3 linked regions of the Simiduia agarivorans SA1 = DSM 21679 genome follow. The main gene of each other region encodes a partner of the protein of the gene in region 2 in a complex. Links are inferred from orthologs where the notes say so. Each region holds a gene or a part of one and is shown on either strand. Other genes may lie near its edges.

What was found.
Region 1: the proteins of M5M_RS03665 (region 2) and eno are in contact, whole or in part, in a solved structure (PDB 2FYM), measured with the Escherichia coli proteins. The link is inferred for Simiduia agarivorans SA1 = DSM 21679 from one-to-one orthologs.
Region 3: the proteins of M5M_RS03665 (region 2) and pnp are in contact, whole or in part, in a cryo-EM structure (PDB 9QH0), measured with the Escherichia coli proteins. The link is inferred for Simiduia agarivorans SA1 = DSM 21679 from one-to-one orthologs.

What each region holds. Positions count from the first base shown.
Region 1 is NC_018868.3:1,095,751-1,098,643, forward strand. It holds eno (phosphopyruvate hydratase), read right to left. Parts: upstream 2,147-2,893; coding sequence 854-2,146; downstream 1-853. Other genes in the region: ispD (2-C-methyl-D-erythritol 4-phosphate cytidylyltransferase), read right to left, coding at 1-483; ftsB (cell division protein FtsB), read right to left, coding at 480-773; kdsA (3-deoxy-8-phosphooctulonate synthase), read right to left, coding at 2,238-2,893. UniProt on the Escherichia coli protein: Catalyzes the reversible conversion of 2-phosphoglycerate (2-PG) into phosphoenolpyruvate (PEP). It is essential for the degradation of carbohydrates via glycolysis.
Region 2 is NC_018868.3:806,507-810,153, reverse strand. The notes cover bases 153-3,565. They hold M5M_RS03665 (Rne/Rng family ribonuclease), read right to left. Parts: upstream 3,167-3,565; coding sequence 353-3,166; downstream 153-352. UniProt on the Escherichia coli protein: Endoribonuclease that plays a central role in RNA processing and decay. Required for the maturation of 5S and 16S rRNAs and the majority of tRNAs. Also involved in the degradation of most mRNAs.
Region 3 is NC_018868.3:1,640,031-1,643,204, forward strand. Bases 35-2,974 are described here. They hold pnp (polyribonucleotide nucleotidyltransferase), read right to left. Parts: upstream 2,603-2,974; coding sequence 467-2,602; downstream 35-466. Other genes in these bases: M5M_RS07245 (DTW domain-containing protein), read right to left, coding at 35-437; rpsO (30S ribosomal protein S15), read right to left, coding at 2,874-2,974. Also shown: more of M5M_RS07245, read right to left, coding at 1-34; more of rpsO, read right to left, coding at 2,975-3,143. UniProt on the Escherichia coli protein: Involved in mRNA degradation. Catalyzes the phosphorolysis of single-stranded polyribonucleotides processively in the 3'- to 5'-direction. Also involved, along with RNase II, in tRNA processing.

The sequences.
Region 1 (2,893 bases), 290 kb from region 2 along the record:
CCATAAATGTGATCGATCGACCGTACGACCGATGGTGGATTGCTCAACCCATTTCAAGGTATCGGCAACCGGCACGGCGAGAATGCCGCCCTCGGTTTCCGAAGCCACTTTTTCGCAAAAGCTGTGCAACAGGGAAACGGTCAGGCAAGGTCTCGCCGCATCGTGCACCAACACCCAATCGTGGGACGCCGCGCGTTTGGCCAGGTAACGCAGGCCGGCCAGCACGGAATCCGCGCGCTCACGACCACCGACAATCGGTTGCACCCGGGGGTCCCGTGCCACAGCCAGGCTGCCGAATCGTTCATCTTCCGGGCCCAGCGCCACTATCACACCGGCCAGTTGTGGCGTTTGCAACAACACATTGAGCGTATGCTCGAGCACTGGCTGACCATTGAGTGACAGATATTGTTTCGGGGTTTCGGATTGCATGCGCGAGCCCGTGCCCGCAGCGGGAACCAACACCCAGATTTTTGGTGTATTCACGGTTTGGCTGGCCGGTTTTTGGGTTCCACCATCATGTAGAAGGTTTCTCCGTCTTTGATCATGCCCATTTCCTGACGCGCTCGTTCCTCGACACTATCCAACCCGGTTTTCAGTTCTTCCACCTCGACTGCCAGCACCCGATTGCGTTCACGCAATTTGTCATTTTCAATCTGCTGACGTTCAATCTCCTGCTCCAGCCGGTTGATGTGCGCATAGCTGCCTTCGCCGACCCACAGCCGGTACTGTAAGCCTGCCAGCAACATCAGCAGTAGCGGTAACATCCATTTCATAGCGGGTTCGCGGTTGGTATTTTGTCTAGCTTAAACGAAAAACGGGCAGCAAGCTGCCCGTTCTGATTCATCGCCTGTAACTAGGCTTTGAATTCCGCACGCCCACGGTAAGGAGCAACGGTGTTACCCAGTTCAGCCTCAATGCGCAGCAAACGGTTGTATTTGGCCACGCGGTCAGAGCGACACAGAGAGCCGGTTTTAATCTGGCCCGCTGCAGTTGCCACCGCCAGGTCGGCAATGGTGGTATCTTCGGTTTCGCCGGAACGGTGAGAAATAACCGCCGTGTAGCCTGCATCCTGAGCCATTTTAATGGCGTCCAGTGTTTCAGACAGCGAACCGATCTGATTGAATTTAATCAGAATGGAGTTAGCGATTTTCTTTTCGATACCTTCGCGCAGGATTTTGGTGTTGGTCACAAACAGGTCATCACCGACCAATTGGACTTTTTCACCCGCTTTGTTGGTCAGATCTGCCCAACCGTCCCAATCGCTTTCGTCCATACCGTCTTCGATCGACAGAATCGGGTACTTGTTGGCAAGACCGGTGAGGTAGTCTGCGAACTCGGGTGCTGTGAACACCTTACCTTCACCCGCCAGATCGTATTTGCCATCTTTATAGAATTCAGAGGACGCACAATCCAGCGCCAGGGTCATGTCTTCACCCAGCTTATAACCGGCCTTTTCAACGGCTTCGGCAATCACCTGCAGCGCCGCTTCGTTGGATGGCAGATTGGGGGCAAAGCCACCTTCATCACCCACAGCGGTATTTAAGCCGCGCTCGGACAGGACTTTTTTCAGCGCATGGAACACTTCAGCACCCTGGCGCAAGGCTTCGGCAAACGAAGTAGCTTTCACCGGCTGAACCATAAATTCCTGAATATCCACATTGTTGTCGGCGTGCTCACCGCCATTCAGAATGTTCATCATCGGCACGGGCATGGTGTATTTGCCCGGCGTGCCATTCACATCGGCAATGTGCGCATACAATGGAACGCCTTTGGCCTGGGCCGCAGCTTTGGCGGCAGCCAGTGACACGGCCAGAATGGCATTGGCGCCCAATACTGATTTATTGTCAGTGCCGTCGGCTTTGATCATGGCGTCATCCAGCTCGCGCTGGTTTTCCACTTCTTTGCCCACCAACAGGGGACGAATGGTGTTATTGATGTTGGCAACAGCCTTCAGCACACCCTTGCCCAGGTAACGACTCTTGTCGCCATCGCGCAGCTCCAGCGCTTCGCGCGAGCCAGTAGACGCGCCACTGGGTGCACACGCAGTACCCACAATGCCGCCTTCCAGAATTACATCGGCATTCACGGTCGGGTTGCCGCGGCTGTCCAGCACTTCAAAAGCGCGAACGTCAACAATCTTTGTCATCTGTGTAAACTCCAACTAAGTTCCGTAGGTAAAATTTTCCGGGTTGCGCTCACGTCGCCTACTTCAGCACAACCAAAACCTCTGTGGGCTTTTAATCAATGTGTAAGGGGGCGAATCCCTTAACCAGATCATCCACCGCTTTCACCTGGGCCAGGAATGGCTCCAGCTTATCCAGCGGCAGTGCACTCGGGCCATCGCATTTGGCCTGATCGGGATTGGGATGGGCTTCTAAAAACAGTCCTGCAAGACCCAGCGCCATTCCAGCGCGGGCCAATTCTGCAACTTGCTGGCGACGACCACCCGAGGCCTTGCCAGAAGGATCGCGTTGCTGCAACGCATGGGTCACATCAAAAATGACCGGCAGATTGTCGGACACGTCTTTCATCACGCGGAATCCGAGCATGTCCACCACCAGATTATCGTAACCAAAACAGGTGCCGCGGTCGCACAGGATCAACTGTTCGTTGCCACACTCGCGGAATTTATCCACGATATTGCCCATTTGCGACGGGCTCAGAAACTGGGGCTTTTTGATATTGATCACGGCACCCGTGGCTGCCATGGCCGCCACCAGATCGGTCTGGCGGGCCAGAAACGCCGGCAACTGAATGATATCTGCCACTTCGGCCACCGGCTGGCACTGGTGAATTTCATGCACATCGGTAATCACCGGCACCTTGAAGGTGTCTTTGATTTCCTGAAATATTTTCAGACCTTCGTCCATCCCCGGGCCACGATAGGAGTGAA
Region 2 (3,647 bases):
AATACGAGGGGGGGGAAGTGGCGGAAGGGGTGGGATTTGAACCCACGGATGCTCGCACATCGCCGGTTTTCAAGACCGGTGCATTCGACCACTCTGCCACCCTTCCGTAGCAGGCGCAGATTATACAGGCCGCCGGCCAGTTGGCAAGCGGTAAGTATTTATTTTTTATGAAAAAAATCCCTTTACTCGCAGACTGATCAATCGTCGCGCTGTATGGCTGAAAAAAGCGCAGCGCGGTGCCTTGAATCCGCTGGCTGGCTCATCCGTCGGCCCATACCGGGTTATGAATGTAGTGTTTGAGCAAACAAAAAAAGACCGGCTCAAGGCCGGTCTTTTCAGCAAGTCAGGTGTTTTAAGCCTGGCGTTTGTTACGCGGATCGTTGGCCGGGCGGCTCAAGTCGCGTGGTGTGCGTTCAACTGCAGCAGGCAGCGCCGTGTTGAGCGGTCGGGCACCGGATTTGGGGCGTGTCTCGGTGGTGATCTGCACGCTGCTTACCGGTTTTGGGTTAGCGCGCGGATCATTAGTTGCACGGCTATAACTTGCAGGTTGCGCTTCCGGGGTTGCTTCAACAGTCTCTGCTGCGTCAACCTCGTCCTGTTGGACGACAGTGTTGTCATCTGCAGATTCCACCCTGGCGTCACCGTCGGTTTGCTCGGCGGATTGCTGAGTGTCCGGTTCGGTAGCAGCGGCGGTTTGCGTTGCCTGCGGCTGTGTTTCGATCACTTCTTTTGCTTCAGCTTCCCCGGTAAGAGGGGCCTTGGCGGCAGGTTCGGTCTCTGCTGCGTCGATCGCGGCGACCGGCTCTGCTGGCGTAGTCTGCACTACTTCCGCTTCAGGTGATACTTCGCGGGTTGCCGGTTCAGGCTTGCGTTCTTCTGTTGATGCGGTTTCAGATTTCGGCTCTGCCGTGTCGTTGCTTTCGCCGTTGTCAGGTTTTTCCTGTTTAGGCGTTCGACGATTGCGGCGGCGATTTTCCTGTGGCTCGCTATTCTCCTGCGTTTCTCTTACAGGCGACTCGGTGCTGGCGGTAGACTCCGACGAAATTTCATCATCGGATTGCTGCTCAAATTGCTCCACCTGATCCGAGCGGCGGCCACGACGGCGCTCCTGATTGCGTCCACGACGGGAGCTGGGGCGACGCTGCGGCTTGTCTTCCGAGTTGCCGTTGTTGTCGTCAGCTTCGTTTTCGTTGGCAGCGACCGATTGTTCCTGGTTGTTGCTCTCCTGATTGTTGCTCTCTGCGTTGTCATTGTCGTTGTTACGACGGCGACGACGACGACGGCGACCGCGCTGTTCATCCTGATTGCCGTCGCTATCGTCGTTGCGATTGTTGCGTGGCTTGTCGGACTTGGCGTCGGTTTTATTGTCGTTTTTGTTTTCGGTCTCTTGGTCGCCTTTGTTACGACCGCGACGGCGATTGTTGGTGTTGCGGCCACGGCCCTGGCGACGACGGTCGTTATCCCGGGCTTTGGTCTTTTTGGGTTTTGGCTTGGGTGTAAACAGGGCGATGATGGCCGCAATCCACTGGGCAATCAGGCCGGGTTTAGGCGCCGGGGCCGGTGCTGGTTGAGACGGCGCAACCAATTGTACCGCTGCTTGTGGCAGGGGCTTGGCCGGTTGCATGTCGTTATCGGTTTCGGTTTTTTCCGCCGGGGTATGGATCTTGTAACTGGTCTCGAACGTGCCTTCGTCGTCATCGCGCAGACGCTGGACTTCGAAGTGCGGTGTTTGCAACTCCGATTTCGGCACAACAGTTACGCGAATGTTGTTGCGCGCTTCGATTTTGCTGATGGTTTTGCGTTTTTCGTTCAGCAAGTAGGTGGCAACATTGACCGGAACAATGGCGCGGATTTCTGCGCTGCGCTCTTTTTGCGCTTCTTCTTCCACCAGGCGCAAAATTGACAGCGCCAGTGATTTGGTGGAGCGGATCGTGCCTTGGCCAGAGCAGCGCGGGCATACCTTGGACATTGTTTCTTCCAGGGATGGGCGCAGGCGCTGGCGGGACATTTCCAGCAGGCCAAATTTTGAAATGCGGCCCACCTGGACACGGGCGCGATCCATTTCCAGTGCTTCGCGAATGCGGTTTTCCACCTCGCGCTGGTTCTTGGCATTTTGCATATCGATAAAGTCGATAACAGCCAGACCACCGATATCGCGCAACCTTAATTGACGGGCGATTTCCGTCGCTGCTTCCAGGTTGGTTTGCAGCGCGGTTTCCTCGATGTCGCCGCCTTTGGTGGCGCGCGAGGAGTTGATGTCGATAGAAACCAGGGCTTCTGTGGGGTCAATCACAATGGAGCCGCCCGAAGGCAGTTTCACTTCGCGCTCAAACGCGGTTTCGATCTGGCTTTCAACCTGATAGCGGTTGAACAACGGAATGTCGTCTTCATACAGCTTGATTTTGCTGTGATAGTTGGGCATTACCTGGTTGATGAAAGTGCTGACCAGGTCATAGGCTTCGCGTGTATCCACGATAACTTCGCCCACGTCCTGACGCAGGTAGTCGCGAATGGCGCGGATGATGACATTACTTTCCTGGAACAGGAAGGCGGGTGCCTTATTGCCGGATGCAGCGTCTGACAGGTTGCCCCACAGTTGAACCAGCCAGTCCAGGTCCCACTGCAATTCTTCGGAGCTACGGCCGATGCCCGCCGTGCGGACGATGATGCCCATGCCCTGGGGCACGTTCAGACCATTGATCGCATCGCGCAGTTCAGCGCGTTCTTCGCCTTCAATGCGGCGCGAGATGCCACCGGCGCGCGGGTTGTTTGGCATCAATACCAGATAGCGGCCGGCCAGACTAATAAAGGTAGTGAGTGCGGCGCCTTTGTTGCCGCGTTCTTCCTTGTCGACCTGGACAATGACTTCCTGGCCTTCTTTCAGCAGATCTTTGATCTTTGCGCGGCCGTCGAGCTCTTTGGGTGATTTGCCAAAGTATTCACGGGATATTTCCTTCAGGGGTAAAAAACCGTGACGTTCAGCACCATAGTCCACAAATGCCGCTTCGAGGCTGGGCTCGATCCGGGTAATTTTTCCTTTGTAGATATTGGCTTTTTTCTGTTCGCGATTGCGGTTTTCGATGTCGAGATCGTACAGCCATTGGCCGTCTACGAGCGCGACGCGCAACTCTTCGGGTTGAGTTGCGTTGATGAGCATTCTTTTCATGCTGTGCCTAATTTACAGGGCGCAGCGAGCAGTTTTGCTGTGTCTGGCTGTGTTTATGTTGCGCAGCGAATGGCTGTCGCAAAGAGTGCAACAGTCAGATGCAGGCCTGCCCATCGCGCCTTGTGCGATGTGATGCATGCCTGATTGTCTGTCGCGGCTCTCTTCAAAACTCATTTCCTGTACCGAGTTAACCCGGCAGGTCTTTTATTGGTCTGCTTTTTGGCAGACATGGTTTGTCAGTTCGGTTGCTGACGCTGCGGCACAGGGGGCTTTCATCACGGGGCAGCAACTGGCTGCGGCATGCTGAGTGAGCGATCATCCCTGGCGGCAGAGAGTGAGTTCTAAACATTCAGTCCAGTACAAAGCGCGTCTGTTCGCGCGCGTTGTCACTGTGGAGTTGGTTGCCGGCTAATTGCTCTGGCAAATCTTCTCCGTTTATTGGGTAACATCGGCTTGCCGAGCGTCCGTGCCGGCTGCCCAT
Region 3 (3,174 bases), 830 kb from region 2 along the record:
CGTCGTAGCCAGAACTGTGACGGCCGCTCGCGGGCCAATTCCAGTCTGGGCAGCTGTTGCAGGTAGGGGCTTTGATTAAACATCTTTTGCGCTTGCTGCCAAGTGGCATCAATCAACACAATTACCGGCGCTTGCGGCAATAGCGTCGCCAGTTGATTGCGGGTGTTGTGATGGTCTTTTTCTTCCAAACAGGTCAATCGGAAACCGTCGGCACCCAACAAAGGGTAAACCAGTACAACACGACGCTGTTCAATGTCAGACAAGAGTTGCGTATCGGGTGTTCGTCTGGCCCAGACAATCCGGCGCGCCGCAACACCTGCAGCCGCAAGTATGAGTTGGCCGGTATTCGACGGTTTGGGAAGTTCCCGCTCGTGTGTAATAAGCGTAAATTGCATGGCGATTGGCTTTGATCTTCTACAATAAAAAAAGCCCGGCATTGCCGGGCTTTTCTACCAAACCAAACCGATTACTCGGCTGAAGCTTCCTCAGAAGCGGCTGGTGCATCGGCACCGCCTTCTTCTGCTTTGGCTTCTTTGATCGACAGTTTGATGCGGCCGCGCTGGTCTACGTCCAGACACTTCACGCGCACCACCTGGCCTTCTTTCAGATAGTCGTTCACATCGTTCACACGCTCTTCAGCGATTTGTGAAATGTGTACCAGACCGTCTTTGCCGGGCAGGAAGTTGACGAAGGCGCCGAAGTCCACGATGCGTACAACCGTACCTTCGTAGATTTCGCCCACTTCAGCTTCTGCTGTGATAGCACCGATACGATCCAGCACATCGCGGATGACTTCGCCGGTCTGGCCGAAGATAGTGACGGTACCGTCGTCTTCAATGTCGATAGACGCACCGGTTTCTTCGGTCATGGCACGGATCACTGCACCACCTTTACCGATGATGTCGCGGATCTTGTCCGGATCAACCTTGATCTTTTCGAAGCGTGGCGCGTTGTCGTTGATCTCACCACGAGGAGCAGAAATCACCTTGTTCATTTCGGCCAGGATATGCAAACGGGCGTGCAGCGCCTGCTCGAGAGCAATCTCCATGATCTCTTCGGTGATACCTTCGATCTTGATGTCCATCTGCAGCGCAGTCACACCGTTGGCGGTACCCGCTACTTTGAAGTCCATATCGCCCAGGTGGTCTTCGTCACCCAGGATATCGGTCAGTACGGCAAAACCGTTGTCTTCTTTCACCAGACCCATGGCAATACCGGCCACGGGGGCTTTCATTGGCACGCCAGCGTCCATCAGCGCAAGGCTGGTGCCACACACAGAGGCCATAGAAGAAGAACCGTTGGACTCGGTAATTTCACTCACAACGCGCAGGCTGTAGGGGAAATCGTCCATGTTCGGCAGGCTGGCAGCCACACCGCGACGGGCCAGACGACCGTGACCAATTTCACGACGACCAGTGGCACCCATGCGACCACACTCACCTACAGAGTAGGGAGGGAAGTTGTAGTGCAGCATGAAGGGATCTTTGCGCTCGCCTTCCAGTGCATCAATGATCTGTGCATCGCGGGCAGAGCCCAGAGTTGCAACCACCAGTGCCTGGGTTTCACCACGGGTAAACAGGGCAGAACCGTGGGCCTTGGGCAGAACACCCACTTCCACTTCAATCGCGCGCACAGTTTTGGCGTCGCGGCCGTCAATACGGGGTTCACCGGCCACTACACGTGAACGCACAATATTTTTTTCGAGCTTGGCAAAGGCTTCGCGCACATCATCTTTGGAAACGCCGGCGTCTTCATTGACCAGCTCCTCAATAGCCTGACTGCGCAGCTCGCCCAAACGATCATAACGCTTGGCTTTGTCAGTAATGCGGTAAGCAACGCCGATAGAGTCTTCGAAACCTTTTGCCAGGGCCGCTTTCAATTCAGTGTTTTCAGCCGGTGCAGACCAATCCCACACGGGTTTGCCTGCATCGCGGGCCAGTTCACTCACCGCCTGCACAACGGCCTGCATTTCCTGATGGGCGTACAATACGGCACCCAACATGATGTCTTCTGGCAATTCGTTAGCTTCTGATTCAACCATCAGCACGGCGTCTTTGGTACCGGCAACCACCATGTCCAGCTCACTGGTTTTCAGCGCGCTGTAGGTGGGGTTCAGGATGTAACCGTCGGCCTGGGTGTAACCCACGCGCGCAGCACCAATGGGGCCCGCAAAGGGAATACCGGAAATGGCCAGGGCCGCCGAGGTACCGATCATGGCGCAGATATCGGGATCGACATTCTTTTCTGCGGAAACGACAGTACACACCACCTGCACTTCATTCTTGAAGCCATTGGGGAACAGCGGGCGGATGGGACGGTCGATCAGACGCGAGGTCAGGGTTTCTTTTTCGCTGGGGCGACCTTCGCGCTTGAAAAAACCACCGGGGATTTTACCCGCCGCGTAGGCTTTTTCCTGATAGTGCACAGACAGAGGGAAGAAGTCCTGACCCTCTTTGGCTTCTTTGGCACCGACTACAGTACACAGCACTGAAGTTTCGCCGATAGTTGCAATGACCGCACCGCTGGCCTGACGCGCAACGCGACCGGTTTCCAGAGTTACGGTGTCACTTCCGTATTGAAACGATTTGATTACAGGATTCACTTATATCGTCCTTTTCTCTTCTTACTTTCACTTGTGTTGTTTGTTGCTACATATAACGTTCGGAAAACTGGGGAATAATTGGGGTCAGGGAAAATTGGAATAATTGGGGTCAGATACACTTTTCGCCAATAGAAAGTAGCGATTTACGCTGCGCTCGCGAAATGTGTATCTGACCCCAATTATTCTGATTTTCCGTGTATCTGACCCCAATTATTCAAAGCCCAATTCCCCTGAATAAAAAAGCGCCCGCCAAAGGGCGGGCACCGGAAACTTAGCGACGCAGGCCGAGTTTCTTAATCAGGACAGTGTAACGCTCGGCGTTTTTGCCCTTGAGGTAATCCAGCAGCTTACGACGCTGGTTAACCATGCGGATCAGACCACGACGTGAGTGGTGATCTTTTTTGTTGTCAGCAAAGTGACCCTGCAACTTGTTGATGTTGTGGGTCAGCAGGGCAACCTGCACTTCCGGCGAACCTGTGTCGCCTTCGGCCTGCTGATACTCTTTAACGATGTCCGCTTTTTCTACTGCACTCAGTGCCATTTCATTCACCTTACAATTAAATAACAATTGA